2 linked regions of the Roseivirga sp. BDSF3-8 genome follow. The protein of the gene in region 1 binds, or shares a complex with, the protein of each later gene. Links are inferred from orthologs where the notes say so. Each region holds a gene or a part of one and is shown in the gene's direction. Other genes may lie near its edges. The genes, in order: pheT and pheS.

The links.
Region 2: the proteins of pheT (region 1) and pheS are in contact, whole or in part, in a crystal structure (PDB 6P24), measured with the Escherichia coli proteins. The link is inferred for Roseivirga sp. BDSF3-8 from one-to-one orthologs.

What each region holds. Positions count from the first base shown.
Region 1 is NZ_JBGNFV010000001.1:3,016,077-3,033,777, reverse strand. What follows is about bases 6,193-9,203. They hold pheT (phenylalanine--tRNA ligase subunit beta), read left to right. Parts: upstream 6,193-6,496; coding sequence 6,497-8,911; downstream 8,912-9,203. Other genes in these bases: AB9P05_RS12595 (hypothetical protein), read left to right, coding at 8,918-9,203; AB9P05_RS12605 (DUF1684 domain-containing protein), read left to right, coding at 6,193-6,433. Also shown: AB9P05_RS12635 (DUF349 domain-containing protein), read right to left, coding at 1-974; energy-dependent translational throttle protein EttA, read left to right, coding at 1,091-2,770; AB9P05_RS12625 (hypothetical protein), read left to right, coding at 2,917-3,597; AB9P05_RS12620 (zinc dependent phospholipase C family protein), read right to left, coding at 3,632-4,594; rpsT (30S ribosomal protein S20), read left to right, coding at 4,760-5,011; DNA repair protein RadC, read left to right, coding at 5,069-5,773; more of AB9P05_RS12605, read left to right, coding at 5,825-6,192; more of AB9P05_RS12595, read left to right, coding at 9,204-9,217; AB9P05_RS12590 (cell division protein ZapA), read left to right, coding at 9,224-9,511; rny (ribonuclease Y), read left to right, coding at 9,615-11,180; AB9P05_RS12580 (IS110 family transposase), read left to right, coding at 11,465-12,520; AB9P05_RS12575 (hypothetical protein), read left to right, coding at 12,749-13,081; AB9P05_RS12570 (PLDc N-terminal domain-containing protein), read left to right, coding at 13,272-13,538; aceK (bifunctional isocitrate dehydrogenase kinase/phosphatase), read right to left, coding at 13,545-15,245; AB9P05_RS12560 (hypothetical protein), read left to right, coding at 15,389-16,057; AB9P05_RS12555 (spondin domain-containing protein), read left to right, coding at 16,154-17,482; AB9P05_RS12550 (cystathionine beta-synthase), read right to left, coding at 17,557-17,701.
Region 2 is NZ_JBGNFV010000001.1:2,304,185-2,314,470, reverse strand. The notes cover bases 414-3,225. They hold pheS (phenylalanine--tRNA ligase subunit alpha), read left to right. Parts: upstream 414-1,200; coding sequence 1,201-2,250; downstream 2,251-3,225. Other genes in these bases: AB9P05_RS09525 (hypothetical protein), read left to right, coding at 3,112-3,225; AB9P05_RS09530 (3-hydroxyacyl-CoA dehydrogenase family protein), read left to right, coding at 2,271-3,122; AB9P05_RS09540 (sulfate adenylyltransferase subunit 1), read left to right, coding at 414-1,167. Outside these bases: more of AB9P05_RS09540, read left to right, coding at 1-413; more of AB9P05_RS09525, read left to right, coding at 3,226-3,561; AB9P05_RS09520 (AAA family ATPase), read right to left, coding at 3,575-4,537; AB9P05_RS09515 (peptidylprolyl isomerase), read right to left, coding at 4,576-5,958; AB9P05_RS09510 (peptidyl-prolyl cis-trans isomerase), read right to left, coding at 5,930-6,775; AB9P05_RS09505 (peptidylprolyl isomerase), read right to left, coding at 6,798-9,038; AB9P05_RS09500 (ATP-binding protein), read right to left, coding at 9,147-9,563; AB9P05_RS09495 (STAS domain-containing protein), read right to left, coding at 9,553-9,891; AB9P05_RS09490 (GAF domain-containing SpoIIE family protein phosphatase), read right to left, coding at 9,930-10,286.

The sequences.
Region 1 (17,701 bases):
GGCGGCACGCTACCGATAGACTTCCAGGTAGTCTGTAATCTTTTCACTTCCTCCACCGAATCACGATCACTTCTGTCTTCCAGGGTTTTAGCCCTTTCCAGAAGCTCTTTTTTCGCCATCAGGTTCTGCTCACGATTCTGATAATTTCCCTGACCTCCCTGTCTTCTGTTCGGAGCACCACCGGGACCACGTCGCTCCCCCTGCTGTTTGAATCTTCTGTAGATGTAATCGTTATTGCGCTTAAAGGTAGCCCACAGTTCATTTCTTACACTGGCAGGAATACGATCCAGTCGCCTCCACTGTTGTTGCAGCCTGCGGCTTTCGTCTACGGCTTTGCGTGGATCCAGTTCTCTTTTCAGGCTTTCAGTACGGTCTACCAGCTCCCGGTACTGATCTATTTTACGATCCATCATTTTCTGGCGATGGTCGAAGTAGGCCTGGCGGCGATCATAGAAGCCCTGAACGATCTCATGGAATCGGTCTTCTACTTCCTCTTTATATTCATCCTCAACGCTGCCGGTTTTTATCCAGCGCATTTTTAAGTCTTTATACTTCTCCCCTGCTTCTCTGAGGTCCTGGATCTCAGCATACTCTTTAGCCTCCTCAAGCAAGGCTCTCTTGATTTCAAGGTTTTTCTGGCGGTTTACATTAATGATCGCCCGGAGCTCCTCTTCTATTTTGTCCAGTTTTTCGAACAGCACAACAAAATCACCCAGCGCATCAAAATTGACCAGGTAATCGCGCATATGTATAAGCTTCATCAGGTATGAGCCTTTATTTTCAGCTTCCGTTACCTGCTTTTCTAGCTGCTCTACTTTTCCGCTGGCTATAGCATACCTGTCCTCAAAGTATTTGATGGTGGTCTCTTCGTCCTGTTTCACCTCACCTATCTGGCGGTCAGGAAATTCTAAAAAGCCTTTTCTGAATACTTTGCCGTCCTGTATGTACCCGAATTCGTGGTTAATAGCTGTCAAAGCTCCTCTGCATTTAAATGAAAACCAAGATTGTGAATGGCAAAATAATTAATTCGAAAGTAAGAATCACGACAGATTATAATTTTTACCATATTTGTAAGAGACAAAATGTAATCATGAGCAACGAAAAGATCATCTTTTCCATGTCGGGAGTGAGTAAAATATACCCTCCCAAGAAACAGGTTTTAAAAGACATTTACCTCTCATTTTTTTACGGTGCAAAGATCGGTGTCCTTGGCCTTAATGGCGCGGGTAAGTCCTCTTTGCTGCGCATAATAGCTGGTAAAGATAAAAATTACAACGGCGAAGTTGTATTCAGCCCCGGTTATTCCGTAGGTATGCTGGAGCAGGAGCCTGAACTGGATCCATCCAAGAGTGTGAAGGAAGTAGTGGAGGAAGGCGCCGGTGAGATTGTAGCTCTCCTTAAGGAGTTTGAGGAAATTAACGCTGCATTTGCCACCCCCGAGGTGATGGAGGATCCGGACAAAATGAACGACCTCATCGAAAAGCAGGCAAAGGTTCAGGATAAACTGGATGCATCTAATGCCTGGGAGCTGGAAACCCGGCTGGAGCGGGCCATGGACGCCCTGCGTACCCCTCCTGCGGATGCTAAGATTGAGAACCTCTCCGGAGGTGAAAAAAGACGAGTAGCACTTTGCCGCCTATTACTACAGGAGCCGGATGTACTGCTATTGGATGAGCCTACTAACCACCTTGACGCCGAGTCTGTACTATGGCTGGAGCAGCACCTGCAACAATATAAGGGTACGGTGATTGCCGTTACCCACGACCGTTATTTCCTTGATAATGTAGCTGGCTGGATACTTGAACTTGACCGTGGAGAGGGTATCCCATGGAAAGGCAACTACAGCAGCTGGCTGGAGCAAAAGCAGAAACGCCTGGCCCAGGAAGAAAAAACCGAAAGCAAGCGCCAGAAAACACTGGAGCGTGAGCTTGAGTGGATACGCATGAGCCCCAAAGCCCGTCAGGCTAAGTCAAAGGCCAGGATCAGTGCCTACGAGAAAATGGCCGGTGAGGAAGCTAAGGAGAAAGAATCAAAACTGGAGCTATACATCCCACCGGGACCTCGCCTCGGGTCAAAAGTTATCGAAGCCCAGGGTGTGTCCAAGTCCTTTGGTGAAAAGCTGCTTTTCGAAGACCTTACCTTTAGCCTGCCGCAAGGGGGCATAGTAGGTGTAATAGGACCTAATGGTGCTGGTAAGACTACGCTCTTCCGCCTTATCACCGGCCAGGCTGAGCCTGATGCCGGCACTTTTGACGTGGGTAGCACAGTAGAAATAGCTTATGTAGACCAGGAGCACCATCAACTTGACCCTGAAAAAACAGTATGGGAAAACATTTCCGAAGGGAACGAGCTGATGAGCCTTGGTGGCAAAGAAGTGAACAGCCGGGCATACGTAAGTAAGTTCAACTTCAGCGGGACAGACCAGAGCAAGAAAGTGGGCAACCTCTCCGGAGGAGAGCGTAACCGGGTGCATCTGGCAATGACCCTTAAGGAAAATGCCAACCTGCTGCTACTTGATGAACCTACCAATGACCTTGACGTGAATACGCTCCGTGCGCTGGAAGATGCTTTAGAAAACTTCGCTGGCTGTGCGGTAGTGATTTCTCACGACAGGTGGTTCCTTGACCGTATCGCCACGCACATTCTGGCATTTGAAGGCAACTCACAGGTATATTGGTTTGAAGGTAATTTCTCGGACTACGAAGAAAACCGCAAAGCCCGCCTGGGTGATTCCGAACCTACAAGGATTAAATACAAAAGCCTGGGATAACTGTTCACATACGAACACCATGCTGTGATATCCGAACAACTTAAATTAAGAAAAAGGCCCATACAGGGCCTTTTTTGGCTTATATTGTAAATGGAACACTATTTGCAACAGTGACTCCGTAACTATTAGAAATGAATTGAACCGAGATGAAACGTAAATTATTGCCCTACCTCCTTTCCCTGGTGGCCCTGTTTGGCTTCACAGGCTGCTTTGAACTGGAAGAAAAAGCGCACTTTAATCGCGATGGATCCGGAACCTACCAGTTTACTGTAGATCTAGGCCGCCTGAAATCCTTCATTGATATGATGGATGCCATGAGTGAAGAATCGGAAGATGCTAAAAGCAGCCCCAAAGAGGAGATTAAAGACGGATTTAACGAAACAAATGAGAAACTATCCAGGATCAGAGGCATCAGCAATATCAAGCCTATTGAAGATGAGGAAAACTTCCATTTCGGGTTGAGTTTTGACTTTAAAGACATTGATGCCTTGAATAAGGCAATGAATGCGACCTTTGATATCAAAAAAGATGGCGAACCTGTTGATCTGGACTTTTTCAGCTTTAAAAATGGCCGCCTGGAGAGGTTTGAATACCAGAACCTGGAAGAAGCCCTGAAGGACGCCAAGGATGGTGAGGAAATTGACCTTAGCGGAGGCTCATTTATGGATGACTTTACCTACACCACCATATACACGTTTGAAAAGCCTGTGCAAAATGTCAGTAATCAGACGGTCATGCTATCACCCGACAGAAAAACAGTCACCCACTCAATTCACCCCTTCAGGGAAGGCGATACCACCACCTTGCACAACATCATAGAATTCTAAAAAAATAAAGCCCGGTGAATAACCGGGCTTTATTTTAATGCTCATGTTCCCTACCAAAAATAACCGCCTCTAGCCAAGACTTTTTTCTCTCCTCTTCTTCATGCTTCTCCTTTTCCGAAAACTCGAAACCTGCTATTGCTCCCATATCAGGCTGGCCAGCATCCACCCAGCAAGTGTACCACATGTCAGCCACCAGCTTAATACTAGCCTGCATTTGTCTCTCTACCTGACCGGCCAGAGCCTCATGGTATCGTGTGCTAAAATTACGGTTGTAGGTTTTTACTATAGCACTACCTCTTTCCTCATAGCTATACTTTTCGTCACCATAAGTCATGGTTAGCTCCTTTTCGAATAAAAGAACTGAATCAAGCGCTTCATTGCCACTTATAACAGCCTGCCATGCGCTTTCCTGGGTATTCATCAGGTAATCTGCCTTACCCACAAAAAAATCATAATCCTCTGCAAAAAGCTCTGGCAGCCGGCTTTCCCAAAAGCCATGTATACCATGCTGTCCGGTTAGCTGCCCGTTGTAGTTACTAGTGGTGTGGAGAGGAACATGGGCATCTGCTATATAATGCCCGACGTCGGCAGAAAGCCTGAGGATGGCCCGGGCATCATTATTTTCAAAAGCTTCTTTCAATTGATAATACATCCTGTTGATATGCCAGGGGACAATTCCATGAGCATTGAGCGTATCCTCTCCATACAGCTCTGCGGCTTCTTTCCAGTACCGGGGCAACTTATGGGCCGCACTATCTCCATATTTGTCAAGATCAATGAAATGCCGGGGAGCCTCCCACTCCACTGCATACCTCCTTTGATCAGGGTTTACCGCATTCTCTGTTATGTAGCGGATGTGTCGTTTGTAAAACACAAATAATTCAGGAGGCAAGGAAAATACCGCCTGATGATTTATCTTGCGATGGGCCATAAACCCCCATCCCATGGCCGGGGCTGCCCCTATCATTACCAGAAGAATTGATAAGATTTTTTTCATTTTGCTGGTTTGAAATGGCGAATTAAAAGCGAAACCGCGTGATTGGCAAGCCATACCAGACAGTTAGGAGTAATTTTTTTTAGCCCGGGTTTGATAGGTTGAAATAAAATCCTAACTTTGCAGACCTAAAATTCTGAGATCAAGCGTACCTGAAAATATATAGAAATGGCAAATCATAAATCTGCTATTAAAAGGATCAGATCTAACAATGCGAAGCGTCTTAGGAACCGCTACCAGGCCAAGACAACTCGCACTTTTATTAAGCGTCTGAGAAACACAACCGACAAGTCTGAAGCACAAGACCTTTTCACTAAGGTTTCCAGAATGCTTGATAAGCTTGCTAAGAAGAACGTGATCCATCAGAATAAGGCTAACAACAACAAGTCGAAGCTGGCTAAGTATGTAAATAGCCTGTAATTCTTTTTGAATAAGACTTTAAGGAAAGCCTTACGGAAGTAGGGCTTTTTTTATGCTATGAAAGAAGAACAAAAAGGCCCTACCGGGATATATACCTGGGCAGAAGAAGACCGCCCGCGTGAAAAGCTATTACTGAAAGGCAAAGAGGCTCTTTCAGATGCTGAGCTGCTAACCATTCTTATAGGAAGCGGTTCAGCTGGAGTAAGCGCTCTGGATCTATCAAAAAACATTCTGAAAGGATCTGAAAACAGCCTTGACAAGCTTGGAAAGCTATCTGTCAGGGATCTGATGAAGTTCAAAGGTATTGGCGAAGCTAAGGCAATCTCTATCATTGCAGCTTTGGAACTGGGCAGACGACGAAGAGAAAACAGCCCTGAGAGTAAACCAAGAATCCGGTGCAGCCGTGATGCCTATGACATCATCTGGCCCCTGCTAGCCGATCAGTCCCAGGAACAGTTCTGGGTGATCATGATGAACCGGGCAGGCTTTGTAGTAAAAAAGTCTCTTATTAGTCAGGGGGGTGTCGATCAGACAAGCGTGGATCCGCGCGTTATTTTTAAAGAAGCTATAAGCGAGCTTTGCAGTACTATAATCTTAGTGCATAATCACCCCTCAGGAAACGTCAATCCGTCCAAGGAAGACATTGCTATAACCCGCAAGCTATCTCAGGCAGGTAACTTGTTGGATATTAAGGTAGCCGACCACATTATTTTTACCAATCACCGCTACTACAGTTTTCTGGACGAAGATATCATGCCGTGACCTGTCCCTTTTACTGCATCCTTGTATATTTGAAAAATAGTTTCGGAAAATATGAGGAACCGCAACGTACTACTGTTAACCCTACTGGGTGTCGCCGTACTGATCATTATCATTTACGGCTTCAATACCTCCCAGGACCCTCAGGCCTACGCTGAGACAATCAGTGAGGAGAGAAAAAAATCAGAACGGTTTTTACTATATAATGAGGACTCCCCACTGGATGAAGAGGATAAAAAAAACTTTAAGGGGCTGAACTACTATGAACCTGACCTTACCTATAAAGTACGGGCTAAGGTGACTCCTATCGGCGGAAATCAGGAAATTACCCTCCCTACCTCTGACGGCGCGGAGCAAACCTACCGTAAGTTTGGTTATGCGCGCTTTGAAATAGACGGCAAACCACAACAATTATTGCTGCTGGAAGTACAGGATGATCCTGATGAATTATTCCTGGCCTTTGCTGATGCCACCAGCGCCAGAGAAACTTACGGGGGAGGCCGGTACCTCGATCTGACAAGGCCGGCGGGCGAGTCAGTTACACTGGATTTTAATCTCGCGTATAATCCATACTGTGCCTACGTGGAAGGCTACAGTTGTCCTTTTCCTCCTCCTGAAAACACACTAAATATCCCTATCCGTGCCGGCGAAAAGGATTACTGATGAATAAAGTGTAATTTACCGGCTTAAACCGTACCATCTTCAAATTAGCATTCGACATACTCCATGAAAATATCACTTAATTGGCTCAAGGACCTCGTAGACATTCAAGAAACCAATGAAGAAATAGCCGACCAACTTACAGACACAGGTCTGGAGGTGGAAGGAGTGGAAGAAACTGACAGTGTGCCTGGAGGCCTCCGCGGAGTGGTCATAGGTGAAGTGCTTACCTGTAAGAGTCACCCCAATGCCGACCGACTGCGGGTGACAACGGTGGATGTAGGTGATTCTGAACCTAAACAGATTGTATGCGGAGCACCTAATGTAGCCGCTGGCCAGAAAGTAGCTGTGGCTACTGTAGGCGCAATGCTTTACCCTGCCGGAAGCGAGCCTTTTAAGATCAAGAAATCAAAGATCAGAGGTGAGGTATCCGAAGGTATGATATGTGCAGAAGATGAACTGAATCTCGGCACCGACCACGATGGCATTATGGTATTGGAAACAGATATGCCAAATGGTACACCTGCAGCAACATACTTCAATATTGAGAAGACCACGGTAATAGAAATAGGCCTTACACCAAACCGGGCAGACGCCGCATCTCACCTGGGTGTAGCCCGGGACATAAAGGCACTGCACCATCGTGACATTAAGCAACCTTCCGTAGAGGCTTTTAAGGTAGAAAACACAGACTACCCTATTGAGGTGGTGATAGACAATAAAGATGCCTGTCCTCGGTACACAGGCATTACTGTGTCTAATGTGGAGGTAAAAGAAAGCCCCGAATGGCTCCAGGAACGGCTTAGGTCAATCGGGCTTGCCCCGCTAAATAATATCGTCGATGTCACTAACTACATTCTCCACGAACTGGGCCAGCCTTTGCATGCGTTTGACGCTGATCAGATCAAGGGGAAAAAAATCGTAGTGAGAAACATGCCTGAAGGCACGAAGTTTACCACTCTTGATAGCGTGGAAAGAACGCTCAGCGGTGAAGACCTCATCATAAGCAATGCTGAGGAAGGAATGGCGATAGCGGGTGTTTTTGGCGGACTAGGCTCCGGGATAAAAAACACTACCCGTAACATTTTCATTGAGAGCGCCTACTTCTCTCCCGACCATATTCGAAGAACGGCCATGCGCCATGGGCTTAAAACGGACGCTAGCTTCCGCTATGAAAGAGGTACAGACCCTAATATTACAGTATATGCTTTAAAAAGAGCTGCCCTACTGGTAAAGGAGGTAGCTGGAGGCACGATCTCATCTGAAATTGTGGACGTGTACCCTGATCCGATCCAGGATTTTCGCGTACCGGTAACCTACAAGAATGTACACCGGTTGATCGGGCAGCAGCTACCCAATGAAAAAATCAAGTCTATCCTTGAGTGGCTCGATATTAAGGTGGAAGAAGAAACAGAAACTGGCTTTACTGCTATCGTGCCTCCTTATCGCGTGGATGTAACCCGGGAGGCTGACATTGTCGAAGAGATTATCAGAATATACGGCTTCAATAATATTGCTCTTCCCGAAACGGTGGGAAGCAACTTCCTAAGCGATTTTGAGACTTTTCCCAGTCATAAGGTCAAACAACAGATTCGCGAGATACTATCCGGCAGCGGCCTTAATGAGATTATAAACAACTCACTGACCAAGCCAGCCTATGCGGATAATAATCCTCAGCTTAACGGCGATGAGAGTGTGGCAATGCTTAATAAGCTGAGTGAAGACCTGGGAGTATTGCGTCAGAGCATGGTGTATGGCGGGCTCGAGTCCCTGGCCCGAAATATCAATCATCGCCAGCGCAATCTTGCTATGTTTGAGTTTGGTAAGGTTTATCGTAAAACCGAAGGAAAATACAAGGAAAAGGAGCAGTTGGCTATCTGGCTTACAGGTAAGAAGGCTCCGGAAAACTGGTTGTCCGGAAATGAAGAGGTTACCTTTCATGACCTTTCCGGTATAGTTAATAAGGTACTGGGCCGGTTTGGTATTCAGCCTGCTGACAGTGAGGCATTTCACGAAGGGCAGTTCGACTATGCCCTTAAGCACTCGCTAAATGGCAAAGAAATCGTTACATTAGGTAAGCTGAACAAGAAGACGACCAAGCAGGCTGAGGTATCTCAGACTGTGTTTTACGCCGAATTTGACTGGGGCTACCTGATGAAACAGACTGGTAAGCCACTGAAGTACAAAGAGGTAGCGCGATTCCCTGAAGTAAGACGCGACCTAAGCCTGGTGATAGACAAGTCTGTAAGCTTTGACCGGATTAGAAAGATTGCCGAGCAGTATGAGCGAAAGCTGCTTAGAAAGATCAGTGTTTTCGATGTATACGAAGGAGATAAAGTGGGGGAAAATAAGAAGGCTTATGCCCTGAGCTTTATCCTGCAGGACAATGAGAAAACACTGAATGACAAGGCGATAGATAAGACCATGAGCAAGCTGATGAAGGCATTCGAGAAAGAAATCGATGCACACATCAGAAAATAACGGAGCATGAAAGAAAAGTTAAATCAGGAGATTAACCTCCTGGAAAGAAAAATGGGACTGCTTATAAGCGAAATCAATAGCCTGAGGCAGGAAAACAAGCGTCTGAATGGAGAAAACAGCGATCTAAAAGAAAATTTAAGCCAAAAGGAGAAGCAGATTGCGCATTTTAAAAATCAAATGAAAATTAGTAAAATTGTGCAGCATGCGGCAGTGACAAATGATACAGCCGGGCTTAAAGATCAGATAGACGAATATATCAGGGAAATAGATAAATGCATCGCCCATATAAGCGATGAGGGAAGGTAATATAGTATGAGTGATCTTTCCATAAAGATAAAAATCTGCGACCGGGAATATCCTATGCGCGTGAGCGCAGAGAAGGAGGAAAAGGTACGACAGGCTGGAAAGGCACTTCACGAAAAAATCAAACATTATAGAGAACGTTTCGGAATAGACGATAAACAAGACCTTTTGGCCATGGTAGCATTTGATTGCTTAGTAGAAAAGCTTGAATGTGAAAGCGGCCAGACTGGCGATGTGGATTTCTTACTCAGAAAACTTAATCAACTGAATGGGTTGGCCTCTAAGGCTTTACCATGATTTTTTAATAACCCTCCACTACATCCCCTCTCGTTCGCCCTTCTGCCAGAGCCCGGTATGGCAACACACCTGTTAGTGCCGCCCATACATAATTACCGGTAAGATGAACGATATATCAATAGTACTTATCATAAGCCTGGCCACCCTGGCCATTGGGTTTGTGATCGGGCGATACCTGTTAAAGCAGGTTTACAAAAAAGAAGAGGAAGAAATAAAGGAAAAAGCCCGCCTCATTATCCAGGAGGCCGAAATGAAAGCCGAGTCTCTGAAAAAAGAAAAGGTGATCGAGGCCAAGGAAAAGTACCTTAAGCTCAAAAGTGAATTTGAAGAGGAAGTAACCAGAAAGAAAAACCAGATATTAAGCAACGAGCAAAAGCTTAAGCAGCGCGATAGCAACCTGTCCAAACAGATGGAACAGGTAAAACGAAAAGAAGCGGAAACCGAAAGTATGAAAGAGAATCTTTCTGCGCAGATTGAAATAATTAACAAGCGTAAGGAAGATCTTGAAAAAGTAAAATCCCAGCAGGTACGAGCCCTTGAAAAAGTAGCTAACCTGACAGCAGACGAAGCACGGGATCAACTTGTAGAAACCCTTAAAGAAGAAGCCGAAACGAAAGCCTCATCCTATATTAAGGAGATCATGGAGGAGGCTAAGCTTTCGGCTACCAAAATGGCTAAAAAGGTGGTATTGGACACCATCCAGCGGACAGCCACCGAGCATGCCATCGAAAACTGCGTCTCGGTATTCAATATTGAAAGTGACGACATTAAAGGGAAAATCATCGGCCGCGAAGGGCGAAACATCCGGGCGCTGGAGGCTGCCACAGGAGTTGAGATTATTGTAGATGATACCCCTGAGGCTATCATAATCTCTGGATTTGATCCCGTACGGAGAGAAATTGCCCGCCTGTCCCTGCATCGCCTGGTTCAGGATGGCCGGATACACCCTGCCCGTATAGAGGAGATTGTGGCTAAGACCCGCAAGAATATAGAAGAGGAGATCGTGGAGATAGGAGAACGTACAGTAATCGACCTTGGAATACACGGTTTACATCCGGAATTGATCAAAATGGTAGGCCGTATGCGATTCCGTTCCAGCTACGGACAAAACCTGCTACAACACTCGCGTGAAGTAGCCAGACTCGCCTCCACCATGGCTTCTGAATTGGGTCTTAACGCCAAGCTTGCAAAACGTGCTGGTCTGCTTCATGATATTGGTAAGGTATGGCCGGAGGAGCCGGAGAAGCCACATGCCATTCTCGGTATGGAACTGGCTAAAAAATACAAGGAACACCCTGAAGTATGTAATGCCATTGGTGCCCACCACGATGAGATAGAAATGACAACGCTTATTTCTCCCATCATACAGGCGTGCGATGCTGTCAGCGGATCACGCCCAGGGGCGCGCAGAGAAGTAATGGAAAGCTATATCAAGCGCCTTAAGGATCTGGAAGAGCTGGCTTTGGGCTTTGACGGGGTTAATAAATGTTATGCGATTCAGGCAGGCCGGGAGCTCCGCGTAATGGTGGATGCAGAATCGGTTTCAGACAACCGTGCAGGTCAACTTAGTTTCGATATCTCTAAAAAGATAGAGAATGACATGCAATATCCCGGGCAGATCAAGATTACAGTAATACGCGAAATGCGAGCTGTGAACTACGCCAGATAGGTTTAAAAATTTAAGATAGAAAAGGACTTCCGAAAGGCAGTCCTTTTATTTTAGGTGCTGTATTGAATAAGGGTTTGTATTTTGTGTTAAACATGAAGTATTGACCTGGTGTACGAGGCGTAAGGCAGCTAGATAAGCTATATGCTATATCGTAAAAAAGGACCGGCCCGTACACATTGTTTCTTTAGAGTCTGAACAGTACTTAATGCCGTGAAAAACGAGCAAGGATAAGACTAAAAGGATAGACGAAGAAGAATTAGTCAATACGATTAACCTCTTTTTCTATGACTATCATCAAACAATGTGTCGGTATCGACATCTCCCAGACAACCTTTGCAGTATGCATCTGCTTTTTAGAAGATACTCATGATCATCACTTCAGTGAGACAAGGCATTTCAAGAATGACAAAAGTGGCTTTAATCAACTGCTCCGCTGGGTGCGGAAGCAATGCAAAAGCTCAGTAGAAACAGTGTATTTGATGGAGGCTACAGGGGTTTATTACGAAAACCTTGCCTATCATTTGCATAAGCTAAAGCAGACAGTGCATGTAGTGCTTCCTAATACCTCTAAGCATTACTTTTCAAGCCTCAACATAAAGACTAAAACCGATGCTTTGGATGCAAAGATTCTTAGCCGTTTTGGTGTGGAAAGGAAACATAAGATCTGGGCTCCGCCTTCACCAGTATTGCTGGAACTAAGGAACCTGACTCGTTATTATGTACAGCTCCAGGAAACAAAGACAGCACTCAACAATATCAAACACAGTAAGGAGGCCGCTTATGAGGTACAGTCTATCATATTAAAGAGCAACCGTAGCCTGATCAAGACTATAGATAAGCAAATACAGGTGTGTAAAACGAGTATTGAAAAACTTATCGCCAATGAGCCTCAGCTTAACGAAAAAGTTAGAAAGGTTTTGACTATCAAAGGGGTAGGCCTCATCACAGTTGCAACCATTATTACCGAAACCCTGGGTTTTGAGCATTTTAAAAGCATCAGGCAAGTGGTAAGCTATGCAGGGTATGATGTGGTAGAAAGGCAGTCAGGGAGCTCTATCAAGGGTAAGACTAGAATATCTAAAAAGGGCAACCGCTATATCAGAAATGCGCTCTACTTCCCTGCTATGGTTAGCTGTAGATTCAACCCAAGCCTAAAATCTACTTACCTGAGAATCATTCAGAAAAAACCATCCAAAATGATTGGCCAGGTAGCCATACAAAGAAAGCTCTTGGCTTTGATCTACACACTTTGGAAGAATGACTCTGAATACATTGAAGGGTACAAAAAAGAAGTAGCTTCAGCCATAAAGACCGAAGCTACACTGGATAGTTCTAACTAGAGAACTTCCTTCAGACTTAAAAATACTTTTTTCCAATTAAACTTGGAATCTATAACAGTACCTTTTTTTATGTTCAGTGACACCCCGTATCGATAGTCAATTTCCACTTTATAAGCCCGAAACTTTCAGCTCTACCTGAAATAAGGTATATTATATAAGAACTAAACCTCAACCACCTATGAAAAAAACTTCAATTTTTGCCTCTCTAACATTGCTCTTTTCGCCGGATTGTTATTTCCCGGAGAAGAGGCCGTGGCCAACCGAAATAATACCTTACTTATCTCCGCCACATACAATGAGGCAGACGGAGACCCTGAATGTGCTGCTTCAGTAACTTTTTGTGCTGCAGCGCTTGCCAATCTGACTAGTTTCTACTGGCGTGTATCCGGCTCCGGATATATCAATGGTCAATCCAATATTAATTGTGTGAGTGTCACGTCTCAGCGTAGTTATTACTCAAGTTCATCCTATACGGTTAGCGTTACTGCGTACGATGGTCAGGGCCAGGCCTGGTACGGTAGCCGTAGCTGGGATGTTCAGGCAGAATATCTTTGTGATTAATCAGTTAACGAAAGGCAGTGTCGGCAAACACTGCCTTCTTTTTTTACCAATAAGGGAACATTTGAGAGAAAAAAAGTTATAGCATTATTCAGGTACAATTTTTTTATACCTGTCTTTTTATTAGGCTGTCCGCATTAAAGGCTATCAACCAGGGCAGGCGAAATAAAAAAAACAACCTAACCTTTAAGAAATGAACGCTTTCTTTAATTCAGAGTCTGTAGTCTTTCTGCAGGCTGTAATGCCGAACTATGAATACCTGATGTTCGGAATTATATACATACTTATTCCCCTGGTCGCGGTCATAGACATTTTTAAAAGCAGGTTCAAATGGGTATTGCAGAAGCCCGTTTGGCTCTTTGTAGTGATCACCATGCCTGTAGTGGGTGTAGTACTTTATGCAATGGCCGGGCGTAACTCCCGCAGTCTTCATACCAGCAGGACTGCTGCTGTAGGATAGAGTAGGTCAACCTTTTCGTTTTTCGTACGGACAAATATCTATATACTCATCTTTAAGGTGACGTTTACGTAGGTTTTCCCAATATAACGGGTCATACAGGTGGCTATGTGTCTCTTCAAAAACCTCCCTCTTGGCAGGATCAGGCACTAAAAAATTCCGGAATTGCTCGGGAAACACATCATTTTCCCCCACTGCAAACCACGGTTCGGCTGATTGGTAATTTCCCATTCCCCCCTCCTGCTGGGGAATAGACCTGAAGTTCATTTCTCCGAGAGGCATGATCTCATCATAATCATAAAAGATCACCCGTTCTTCAGGGGTAATTCCAAAGTTCTTCATAAAGAGGTCACCAGGGAAAATGTTCGCCATCGCCAGGTCTGATATTGCCTCCCCATATTCGAATAATGCCTTACGCAATTTATGACCTCGGGCAGTTTTAACGAACTCACTCAGTGGCATCATCCACCGCTCTGTGTAAACAAGCGAAAAAATAACACTTTCACCCTCTACTCTCACCGTCTCACTACATTCGCTGAGTAACTCCTCCAGAACAGGAAGGGCAAACCTATCCTTCGGAAGGATGAGATTACGAAACTCCTGGGTATCGGCTAGCCTGCCACCACGGTCATGCTCAGCCACATAACGGTATTTGGCCATCACTTCGTATCGTGTCACTTTTTTGGGAGGCTTGGCCTTATTTCTTATAACCTTAAACACCTGCGTATACCCCTGCAGCATAAACACCGCCATGACCATGCCTTTAATTCCCGGAGGGTAAGCAAAAACAGCCCCTGGCATATTGAGGCGATCCTTCAGGGATTGGTACAATAATGACTTGCCATGCTTATGAAAGCCCAGATTAATGAAAAGCTGGTCTCGTTGCTTATTAGGCATAAGTGTCATGAGGAAGTTCACAAGATGGGTAGGGTCATAGGCTATTACCTGGAAATAAGACCGGGTAAATGAAAATATGACGCGACAATCGATCTCTGAGGTAATGAGGGCATCAACTTTCAAACCCTTTTCACCATGCACAATGGGAATTAATATCGGGATAAAATGTCCTTTTTGCCTTAGCCTCCCAACCAGATAGGCTCTTACGTTTCTGTAAAACACATGAGGACACATTTCTAACCGGTCACCGGCACCGCTGGCGACTTCATTCATTAGAAATCTGATGTCCCTCTCCCTATCCTCAAAGCTCAAGGTAAATCCGGCTAAATCCAGAACACTGGAAAAAGTAGCCTCTTTATCCCGCATGTCATAGGAGTAAAAGGCTAGTTGATCATCACTCTCTTCTTCAAAAGTAAAAACCAACTCATGTTCGGCTATCTGGCCACCAAGTAGCCTTCGGATAAATGAATTATAAAATGTCCGGCAAATATCTGGACCACTGTCCGCAGTACATAATCCGGCAAATTTCTCTTTTACCATCTTCCAATGCAAAGGCCGTTCATCATAGCCCGCTACCACATCAATCCACCTTCGTTTAAGTTTCAATACATGATTTTCGTGTAGTTGCTGTCGCTTAGCCGTTGCATGCCTCTGCCCCTTCCAGTCCCGATTTTCAAAACGATCTTTAGCCAGAGAAGTCTCAACCATAAATTCACGATGAAACTCAACAAATGCATCAAGAATTACCCTTGCCTGCCTTTCACATTCTCTTTCGGAAATGTCCGCCTTACTTCGTTCCAGAGCTCTGTCCATTGACAAAAATTAACCATAATCTGAATACTGTAAAACCATACGGAGATATTTGGTTACCATTCGGAGCAATATTTTGACTAGTGGGTATGAATTAGTAGAATAAAAGCACTGGGAATAGGACCTTCACCTGAAATACCAAGGATATGGACACATTCTCATCAATTCTACTAACTCTGCACATTGCAGGCGGCACTATAGCGCTGGTAGCTGGCTGTGGCGCAATAATCACTACAAAAAATGTCAGGATACACAGGCGCTTCGGACGCTGGTACTTCTATGGAATGACCTTAGTATTCTTATCTGCTGTGGTTCTTGCTTTTCTAAGGGAGCTTTCTTTCCTGTTCATGATCGCCTTTTTCAGTTACTTCCTTGTGATAACAGGTTACAGATCGCTTAGACATAAGCGTATTCCTCACACTCACCCTGACAAATGGCTGGATGAGTTGATCGCCGTCATTGCACTAGTCTTTAATATCAGTCTTATCGGCTGGGGAGCTTATCAATACTACAATGGCGCCTCATTTGGTATCGTAGCAATAGTATTCGGATTAGTGGGTCTCAGCGTGCTGTATTCCTTTTCTAAAAAGCTCCGTCCGGGTACCTTGGATAAAAAGCATTGGCTATACAGTCACATTTCCGGAATGGGCGGAGGGTATATCAGTACCTGGACGGCCTTTCTGGTTGTAAATGTTGATTGGCTGCCTTCTATTGTAATCTGGTTGCTTCCCACAATCATAGGTACTCCCCTTATCTCTTACGCTATACGCCGGCAAAAGCTAAAGTCGGCCAGGCGACAAAAAAACACCGGATAATTGTCCGCAGCATTACATAACATGGCCAAACACGCTGTAAACCACATATTTCCCCTATGCATTCCGTTGAAAAGGTAAAACAAAACTACGGACTGTATGAAAAGATATTTTTTAATTACCGCACTGTCACTAGGCATGCTCGCCTGTGACGATGATGATGATTCTGGAATGATACCAGGCAATGCTGAGGAAACCGAATTCAGGGTAACGATTACCAACATCGGTACAGCCTTTCCTATTTTCCAGTCAGGCATATTTGATACGCCGGTGGGGGAATCAGCAGCCGGACCGGCAACACCGGGACAACTGTACTCATTTGAGTTTTACGCTACTCCAGGCATGTACCTCTCCTTCGCCACCATGCTGGTACAAACGAATGATATTTTTATCGCCCCTGAAAGTGATACAGGTATTCCGTTATTTGACAACGGCACACCCATAGAAGGTGATATAACAAGCCTGTTTACCTTTTGGGATGCAGGAACGGAAGTCAATGAAGAGCCGGGAAGCGGCCCCAATCAGGCCCCCAGGCAGAACGGCCCTGATACTGGCATCGATGAAAATGGAGTTGTCGCAGAGCTTTCTGCTGTAAACGATGGCTTCACCTACCCTTCTATTGAAGGTGTTGTTACCATATCACTTCAGGCAGTTGATGATGGCAGCAACATGTTTGTGCTCACTATTGAGAATATCTCGGGTAATAGTACGCTTCCGGGTCCGGTTTCTCCTGGGGCTTACGCTATTCACTCTCCGGCAGTTCAGCTATTCACCACAGGTGAACCTGCCAGTGAAGGATTAGAGGATATCGCGGAGGATGGCAATCCTGCCGCATTAGGTGATTTCACGAGGGCAAACACAGGCCTGGTGACGCCATTTTCTCCAGGCGTATACGTTGTATACAACAGCAGTGCCACGCCACTATTCGAGGAGGGCCAGACCGATCAGGGAAATGGCCTGGAAGCTATTGCGGAAGATGGAAACCCTGCAATGCTCGCCATGGCGCTTGGCACAAACAACGATGTATCATCCTACGGAGTTTTTAACACACCAGTCTCAGCTTCATCACCAGGACCAGTTTTCGCAGGACAGTCTTACTCATTCACAATTATGGCATCCCCAGGTGATCGTTTAAACCTCGCCACCATGCTCATTCAATCAAATGACCTTTTCATTGCCTATGGTGAAGGTGGATTACCATTATTTAATGGCAGCAGTCCCGCAGAAGGAGATGTCACACCCGGTTTCCGGATTTGGGATGCAGGAACGGAGGTAAATGAGTTTCCAGGCGCCGGACCTAATCAGGCTCCAAGGCAAAGTGGCCCTGATACTGGTACCATTGAGTCGGAGCCAATTGAAGAGGTAAATGATGGCTTTACGTATCCGGGTGCTTCTGACCTCATTACTATCACTGTAAGGGTTATATAGCTGTATCATCACAAGCAATAAAAAAAGCGCCCTGCTTTATGCAGAGCGCTTTTTGTACCTGTCTACAGGTGGTGTTAATTCATCATAGACACCAGCAGGTCATGCTGAGTAATAATATGCACCCGGTTCATTTCGTCTCTGACGAGCAAAGCCTTTCTTTCCTTATCAATAAGGCTGCTCAGCACATCAATGGTGTTATCCAGAGCCACAAAAGTCATG
Region 2 (10,286 bases), 710 kb from region 1 along the record:
GACTCAAAGGCTATTTTTGAGGACCAGATGGATGCCATAGAGCAGTCCAGCCAGAAGGCAGGCGACAGCTACGTAAACCTGGCGCTTCTTACTGACGGTCTGCGGGCAGAACGTGAGCAGGGCATTACCATTGATGTGGCCTATCGTTACTTTGCCACACCTAAGAGAAAATTTATCATTGCGGACACTCCCGGTCATATCCAGTACACGCGTAACATGGTTACCGGTGCTTCTAATGCCAACCTGGCTATTGTACTGGTAGATGCGCGTAATGGGGTGGTAGAGCAAACCTGCCGGCATGCATTTATCGCCTCTCTCCTACAGATCAAGCACCTGGTACTGTGCATCAATAAGATGGACCTGGTGGACTACAGTGAAGAGGCTTATGAGAAGATCAAAGATGACTTCGAGGATTTCAGCGCCAAGCTGGAAATACCTGACATACACTTCATTCCTATCAGTGCCCTGAAGGGGGACAATGTGGTGAAGAAAAGCGAAAACATGCCCTGGTATGACGGCGGCACGCTACTCTACACGCTGGAAAATGTGCACATAGGCAGTGACCTGAATTATGTGGACAGCCGCATGTCTGTACAGCGCGTGATACGCCCGCAGAGTGATGAGTACCATGACTTCAGAGGCTACGCGGGCCGTATAGAAGGGGGTATTTTCAAGCCAGGTGACGAGATACTCGCCATGCCCTCAGGCTTTACCAGTAAGATCGCCAACATCCACCTGATGGATAAAAAACTGGGTGAGGCCTTCCCTCCTATGTCGGTGGTGATGACGCTTGAGGATGACATCGACATTAGCCGCGGCGACATGATCGTAAAACCTCATAACCAGCCTACTGCCAGCCAGGATATTGAGCTGATGATTTGTTGGCTAAATGAGAAAAAGCTGCAGCCTAATGGTAAGTATGCTCTTCGCCATACCTCACAGGAAGTACGCTGCATTATTAAGGACGTGCGGTATAAGGTGAACATCAACACGCTGCACCGCATTGAAGACGATCTTGAAATTGGTCTTAACGATATCGGACGTATTCGTATTCGTACTACTAAGCCGCTCTTCTTTGACAGCTACAAGAAGAACCGTAATACGGGTAGCGTAATATTGGTAGATGAGTTTACGAACGAAACGGTAGGTGCTGGCATGATCATCTGATCGGCCTGCCGGGAAATAAAGAAGAAAGAGGAAATGCAGGATAAGATCCGGGAATTAACGAATGAGATAGAGGGCTATCAGGTTTCCAACAATGATGAACTGGAGGCCTATCGTCTGAAATTTATCAGCCGTAAGGGGGTGATGGGCGAGCTTTTTGCCGGGCTGAAGGACGTGCCCAACGAAGATAAAAAAGCAATGGGTCAGGCCCTGAACGTGTTGAAAAATGAGGCGCAGGATAAGTTTAAAGAACTTATTACCAGCCTGGAGGAAAGCACAGCAGGCGCTAAGTCTCATGACCATCCAGATCTTACCCTGCCGCCTGTGCCTGACCAGTTGGGCACTATTCATCCGCTGTCTAAAACGCAGCAGCGTATCATTGAAATATTTGAGCAGATCGGGTTCAGTGTGGCAGAAGGCCCGGAAATAGAGGATGATTTTCATAATTTCAGTGCACTGAACTTCCCGGAGAACCACCCGGCCCGCGAAATGCAGGACACATTCTTCATTGAGAAGAATCCGGATATGGTACTGCGTACGCACACTTCATCCGTTCAGGTACGGGTAATGGAAACGACGAAGCCGCCGCTGCGTAAGATCATGCCGGGCAGGGTATACCGTAATGAGGCGATTTCAGCGAGGGCCCACTGCTTCTTTCACCAGGTGGAAGGTATCTACATCGCTGAGAACGTGAGCTTTGTGGATCTTAAGCAAACGCTCTATCACTTTGCCAAGGAGATGTTCGGGCAGCAGAGTAAGGTACGCTTCCGTCCCAGCTACTTTCCGTTTACAGAGGTAAGCGCAGAAATGGACGTTAGCTGCGGCCTGAATGAGCCGGGCACCTGCGAAATTTGCGGAGGCCGTAAGAATGTATGTAAAGGTACCGGCTGGGTAGAGATATGCGGTGCAGGTATGATAGACCCCCAGGTGCTGGAGAACTGTGGTATAGACCCGGAAAAATACACTGGTTTTGCCTTTGGAATGGGGGTGGAACGTATCGCTATGCTGAAGTACAATATCGAGGATTTACGCCTTTTCTCTGAAAACGATATACGCTTCCTGCGTCAGTTTACCCCCATGGGATAATATAGAAGAACAAAGATTCTATGAATATAAGTAAAGTTGCCGTAGCCGGATCAGGTGTAATGGGCGCAGGTATCGCGCAGGTAGCTGCCATGGCTGGCTACGAGGTGATGATGTATGACCTGAAACCTGAAATGCTGGAAAAAGGTCTTGCCACTATCACTAAAAACCTGAATAAGGGAATAGAGAAGGGTAAGGTGACTAATGAACAGAAAGAGTCTGCCCTCTCCCTCATAGCGACTACGGATCGCCTGGAAGAGGTAAAGGCAGACCTTATCATAGAGGCGGTAGTGGAGCGGCTTGATGTAAAGCAAGGGTTATTTAAAAAGCTGGAGGAGATCAACGGACCCGATACGATTCTGGCGACAAACACCTCTTCTATTCCGGTAACACGTATTGGAGCGGCCCTCAAAAGGCCTGAAAACTTTCTTGGCCTGCACTTCTTCAATCCGGCGCATATTATGAAGCTGGTAGAAGTAATCAGCGGCGCTGCCACCAGCAGCGAGGTAGCCCAGGCCGGATACGACTTTGCGGAACGTATCGGAAAAACCCCGGCCGTGGCAAAAGATTCTTCCGGCTTTATCGTTAACCGTGTGGCGAGACACTTTTATGTAGAGAGCCTGAAAATTGCGGAGGAGGGTGTAGCGGATGTGGAAACGATAGACGGCCTGCTGCAAGGGGCCGGATTCCGTATGGGACCTTTCCGCCTGATGGACCTGATAGGAGTGGAAACGAACTTCAGTGTGACCAAAAGTATGTTTGAAGCCTTTCACTACGACGTTAAATTCAGACCCAGCCGCATACAGGAGCAAAAAGTGGATGCCGGTCACTTCGGCCGCAAGTCGGGCCGCGGCTTCTATAATTATGAGAAATAAGGCACATTATTTTCTAGTTCTCTTACTCAACCTCACTGGCTTATACCTGAGCGCCTGCTCATCTGATGAAGAGCCTTACCCCCGCTTTCCGGTGGTTACGGTATATGAGGAAGTATATCTGGACAACCCAATCCTGCAGGCAGACCTGGACAATCCGTCTAAGCGCTTTGTGTACCTTAACGCCGGCATTAATGGTATCATCCTCCACAAAACAATAGATGAGCGCTACATCGCGCTGGAAAGACTGTCTCCGGTAGATGTGGATGCTGACTGTACGGTGAATGTGGATGTGTCAGGCTTTTTCATTGACGACCCTTGCTCTGATGCCACGTGGGACCTTGAAGGAAACCCTTCCGGAGGTGGTAATGCATGGCCACTTTACCAATACCAGACCAGCCGCACAGGACAGGGCGGTAATTACCTGATCATTACAAACTAACGGAAGCCGGAGACTACAGCAGCTCTCCGATGATCTTCTCAATACTTATGCCTTCCGCCTCAGCCTTGAAGTTACGCACGATACGGTGACGAAGGGCGGGCACAGCAACAGCTTTTACATCTTCGATATCGGGAGAGTATTTAGCATTTAGCAGGGCATTACATTTGGCTCCCAGCACAAGGAACTGTGAGGCCCTGGGGCCTGCCCCCCACTCCAAGTATTCATTGGTAAGGGTATGCGCGCGCTCAGTCCCGGGTCTGGTCTTGCTTACAAGGTCCACAGCATACTCCACTACATTATCAGCCACAGGTACTTTTCGGACCAGCTCCTGGTAAGCCATGATTTCCTCAGCGGTCAGCACAGTATTCACCTGGTTTTTTACGGCGGTGGTGGTATTCTTCACCACTGTTACTTCATCTTCGTAACTGGGATAGTCCAGATTAATATTGAACATGAATCTGTCAAGCTGGGCCTCGGGCAGGGGATAGGTACCTTCCTGCTCTATGGGGTTCTGGGTAGCCAGCACGAAAAAGGGCCTGTCCAGCGGAAAGTATTGCCCGGCTATGGTAACGGCATACTCCTGCATGCTTTCGAGCAGGGCAGCCTGGGTTTTGGGCGGGGTACGGTTTATCTCATCAGCAAGGATGATATTAGCAAATATCGGCCCTTTGATAAACTTAAAGTTTCTGTCCTTATCCAATGTCTCAGCTCCGAGTATATCGGAAGGCATTAGGTCGGGCGTAAACTGAATACGGTTAAAACTCAGGTGAAGCGCTTCGGATATGGTTTTAATAAGGAGTGTCTTGGCCAATCCGGGCACGCCTACCAGCAGGCTATGGCCCTGGCAGAAAATGGAAGTAAGCAGCAGGCGGACTACCTTGTCCTGTCCTACGATTACTTTTGAAATTTCGGCAGTGAGCCGGGTATATGCTTCGTGAAAACTATCCGCTGCTTCAACATCGGTTTTAAACTGCACCATATATTCGAGCTAATTAAAAAAATTGGCCCCTGCTGTCAGGGGCTGTCCATTATTCCGCACTGATCGTAGTCCGGATCGATATAAATATACACTTCTTTTTTGGCCTGTTCGAACCAGTCGTCCAGTGCACTGGTCTTTTTCTCATTTTTTGTGGCCAGAAATATCTTCTGATAATCCTGCTTCAGGTTGGCCTGGTGAGGCGCTATCTTATCTTTATAATAGATAATGCGCATTCCTGTTTGCCCGTCTGCCGATGTGAATTCGATAGGCTCTGAAATATCCCCTACCTGCATGGTATCAATCGTAAAGAAAAGGGTGGGGTCGAGGTTTTCAGTACTCACCCGGGGTGTGCCTGTGTTATCCAGAAAGAAGCCGCCACTGTTGCCGGTCTGCTGATCATCGGAGTATTCCTTGGCTGTCTCTTCAAACTCTATACTATCATTAACGATAAGGGTACGAAGGCTATCAAGGTATTCAGAACTGCGCTTCAGGTCAGATGGCCTGGTCTTAGGCTTGATAAGTATGTGACGGGTATTGAATTCGTTACCCCTTCTTTCTATTAGCTGAATGACATGAAAGCCAAACTGTGTCTCTACTGGCATGCTTATCTCTCCAGGCTTCATTTTAAGGGAAGCCGCCTCATATTCAGGAGCAAGCTGCCCGCGTGCGAAGAAACCAATGTTACCACCGCTTCTCTCAGCACCAGGCTCTTCGGAGTACATTCTGGCCATTACGCCGAAATCAGCCTCGCCATTAACGATATCGCTCCGGATTTCTGTAAGCTGACGTTTCACCTTTTCCTTTTCTTCATCCGTAGGTTCGGGAAATTTCACTATCTGACCTACGGTTACTTCGGTAGAAAAGAACGGAAGGCTGTCCTGAGGTATCCTGTTGAAGAACTTTTTTACTTCTGCAGGTGATACAGTGACCGAGTTAGTAACTTCACTCTCCATGCGGTCAGCCGTAAGCTGCTCTCGCAAATCTCCGCGCAAATCGTTTCTGATTTCCTCTACGGATTTATTGTATATCTCCTGAACCTTCTCCTCACCACCAATCTGGGAAAGGATGATGTTCATACGCCGGGCCAGGTTAGCTTCAACTTCAGGCTCTGTCACTATGACGGAGTCTATCTCAGCCTTGGCAACTAACACCTTGGTGAGCACCAGGTCTGACAGCATCTGACACCTCACTCTGTCGCCTCCGCGCTGCCCTCTGGACATCAGGTCGAGGTAAGCTTTATCGAGGTCAGACTTGAGAATGATGTAATCATCTACCTTAGCTATGATCTTATCCACAACCATTCGCTCGCCTTCCCCACTCTGTCCGTATGCAAGGGGACTGATGGCCAGTAATACCCCCAGGCAACAGGTGACCAAAGCCACTATCCTCTTACTCAATCGAATAGATCTCAAACTCATTGTTATCTTTTGCTTCTTCGTATATATTCCTTTCTAGCTGGTCTGCTAGAGCTACTTTGCGTTTGTTAATGATGATGTTTCTGATATCATCTTTCACAAACTCTAACGGTGAGGTCTGGTCTGAAATTTTATAGTCCTGAATATGAAGTAGGTATTCGAACTTTTCATCGTCAGTTTCCGCAAAGGTATTACTTTCCAGAAACTGTACCTTATTGGGAATGCTCATAAAGGGCGTGTTGGCAATCACCTCATCAAAATTAAGCCATAGAGAATCCTCCATGGAATAGTTCATTGCAAACCGGAAGGCGTAGCTTTTAAGCTCTTTTTTATTTTCAGCATCGGGCTTCCTCATCATTTGTTTTATCTGAGCAAGCTTAGGAGCGTCTTTGGGTACTTTTAAAAACCACCCGCGAATGATGTTCTGCTTAAGCTGAAAATTGTCCTGATTGATATCATAGTAGGCCTTAACCTCCTCATTACTCACAGCCGTGTCCAGGTTCTCATTGATGTATTGTTTCTGAAATTCATAGACCATCAATGCATAGCGGTAGTCTAATATTTTTCTTTCAAGTTCGGCTTTATCATAATCCACCTCTTCCGAAGCTTGCGAGATAAGCAGTTGCTTCCTGACCCAGCTGCGGATGTAGCGGTCAACAAGGCTGGCGCTATCGGTAGCATTCATGCCTCTGGGGACTATCCCCGCCAGGTCTGTCATCCTTAGCTGAGCGTCACCTGCCTCGGCCACCAAGGGGTCCTCCGAATCGTCTTCTCTGCTACGTATACCCAACTTATCACATGATTGAAAAGCGAGCATCATCAGTAGGCAGACTAACCACCCTTTACTCATTCTCAAACTTCCTGTATATTTCGTTCAGTGCCCTCCGGTTTATCTCCACAGGGTATTTCTCCCGAAGTTCAGCTACCCACTCCTTTTCCAGATGCTCCTGGTAATCACTGATGACCTGACCTCTTATTTCAGACAGTTGCTTAGCCTGAGGCTCAAGCACCTCATATATCCGGATGAGGGCATTTTCATCATCTGTTACTTCATAAACTCCTTTTTCGGCAGGCAGGTCCTGTAGCATTTCGTTACCTGACACTTCAAACCGCCCATAATCTACACGGAATGACAATGGACGCCCCTCATTCAGGAAAGCCTCCATGTCTTTAGGAGACGTGCTCATAATGGCTAACGCCGCCGTGCTACTTTCCGTACCTTGTGTTCTCAGCTTTTCGCCATTTATGCCAAAACGGCTCAGGGTCTGGCGAACTGAGTCTGCAAACGCCTCATCTTCCTCAGGCAGTGAAGCCGTAAGGATCAATGATGATTTGGCATTTACCCGTCTGGCAAGGCTATCCAGCTTAAAACGGTGCAGGTTGTTGAACAGCATGTCACCATCTCCGGGTTCCAATACTGTGGTACTACCGGATACAGGGTAGAGGTCAGCTTTCAGCAGGGGCTTTACTTCATCTGCCAGGCTGGCATCTGAAAGTTTAATTATTGCTGCATTAAAACGTTTGCCCCATTGGTATTTTTCAATGTTTTCCTGGTAATAGTTCCGAAGCCCGCTAGTGTCACGGGTGGCTTTTGACCATACTTTTCGATCCATTAGTTCGAATAGTAATATACCTTCACGGTACTCCTGATACAGAAGGCGATAGTCATCGTACTTATCTGCCAGGTGCTCTTCTTCATACTCTACCAGTTTCATTTCTGTCCAGCGGTCATACAGGTTTCTTACGGAAGGCTCGGCAGTCCCTCCCCTGTTGAGCCCTTCAGCAGACCGTTCCGCGAGGGAAATGAAGTCGCTGACATAGTAAGGTTTTAAATTGATGGTAAATACCGCCTTGGACCCAAGTGAGTCTGACTGTGCTTTCTCCCAATTACCGGAAACAGCAGCTGTTGACACCAGAGCGACCATCTGCTCCAGGACCTCAGTATTCTCTTGGAATGAGTTTTCTTCTTTGAGGCGCTTAATGAGTGCTTTCTTGTTCACTTCGGCCCGGCTATCCCGGTTAATTTGCCGGGCAATATTTTCCCGGACATCCTCCAGAGCAGGAACTGACTGTCGCTCAAGAAGTCTAATAATATGCCAGCCATACGGGGTTTTAACAGGCTCGCTTATGTCTTTTGGGTTTTCTAGGGCGAAGGCAGCATTCTCAAAAGAGGGTACCATGTTACCAGTTCCAAACCAGGGAAGCTCACCTCCTCGATCTTTTGTATTCAAATCTTCTGAGTACTCACTGGCTGTCTCGAACCAGTCCGCTCCCTGGTCAAGCATACGGTAAATCTCTTCAGCTTTTTTACGGGCCGCCACGCTGTCTTCAACGCTCATACCCTGAGCGGCGCGAATCATAATATGAGCCACTTTTATTTTTCCGCGGCTTTCGCGCTTATCGTGTACTTTTACAATATGATAGCCATAGCGTGTACGGAAAGGCTCACTAACCTCCCCTTCCGCGGTGGCATATGCAGCCTCCTCAAATGGATATACCATTTGCATGGACGTGAAATAGCCGAGATTGCCGCCGTTTTGAACCGCAGAGGGGTCTTGGCTATTGGACCGGGCAAGTGCATTGAAATCCTCCCCATTTATGGCCCTGTCCCTTAGTGCGGTTATCTTTTGGTAGGCTGCCAGGGTGTCCTGCGGTGAAGCGCCGGGATCTACCGTGATAAGGATATGGCTTGCGTTCACCTCCTGCTTGCTTCGCTCGTATGCTTCTTCAATCAGGGCGTTGGTAATAGTTGTTTCGGTAAGATAGGGTTTGGCCAGTTGCTTACGGTAGGTCTCGAGCTCCTGTATAAAAGCTTCCTCATTTTGCAGCCCCAGTGATTCTGCCTCTTTTACCTTCAGCTTAAAATTTACGAATAGCTCCAGGTACTCGTCTATCTCCTGCCGGGTGATGACGGAGTCATTATTGAAGTTGTTCTTATTAAAAACATAAATGAACTCTTCGTTTGTTACCTCTTTGTCACCGACCTTAAACAGGTAATCGCTGTCATGACTTCCCTTTTTGGGTGCAGAACAAGCGGTAACTAAAAGGGCTAGTCCTAGGATGATACTTGCAGTCTTTTTCATTTACCTGGTTGTCAGATATATTTTTTACGCAAATCGATGACAATTTTAGCGATTTTTTCTGACAGAACATATGGAAAAGCTAAGGGGAGGGATACAGAGAGGGTAAAATCAGAGCTTTTTGAAGAGACGGCAGGTGTTTTGGTTGCGTTTGCTCTCGAACTGGATGTCGTCCATAATACGCCTTACCAGCATCAGGCCAATGCCTCCTTTCTTCTTTTTCCGAACCACTTCCTGAAGGCTGGGCTCCTTATATTCTGCAAGATTAAAGCCTATTCCCTTATCGGTGATTTCAAAAATAAAGTCATTGTCCTTGTTCACGCGGATGAACAGTTCAAGATGTTCGTTGGGATTACATTGGTGTGAATGGATCATCAGGTTGGCGCATACCTCATCCACCGCCAGCACAAGTTTGTTTACTTCCACTTCGCTGACGTTGTATTTAGCCAGTACTTCCGATACAAAAGACCGGATTTCGCACAGCTTATCCTTGCGGCAGGGTACTTTATATTTAAACTTAGCCGACAACCTCTATTGCTTTCTCTTTGGTATCTACTAACGTAAGTAATTGATCCAGGCCCAGAATTTGAAAAACATTTTTAACCTTTTCGTTTACGCCATAGATCACCATTGTTTTGCCTTCTTTTTTCATATCCTCAATGTAGGACATGAATACCCCCAATCCTGCTGAGGAAATATACTCCAGCCCGGAGCATCCTATGGCTATTTTTTTATAGCCACTTTCAAGAGCCTCAGCAATGGCTGTATCAAGGTGAATAGAAGAACTGGCATCCAGTTCGCCCTGAACGGTAATAAAAAATATTTCTCCTTCTGCCTGAGTATCAATATCCACCATAAATTGGTACGAATAATCCCCTTAAGGGTTTGTTTTCTTTATAAAAATTTTATAACCAGTGCGGTGTAATCATCGTCAAGTCTGGCCTCTCCGCTAAATAAATAGAGGTCTTCTAACACTTTATCGGAGATATCTTTAGGTTTTCCGGTAGCCTCTTTCTGAATCAAATTTTTCAGCCTCTCATATCCGTATTCCTCACCCTCCTTATTTCTGGCCTCCACAATACCATCGGTATACAGAAACATAACATCGCCAGGCTGATAGGTTACCGTGTTGGTTTGTACGTAGCGGCTGTACTCAGAGTTTCTTAAAATTCCGAGCCCCAGCCCACTATCGGCATAATAGCATGCTGATTGCGTTTCTTTGCTATAGTAAAGTGTAGGACAATGACCTGC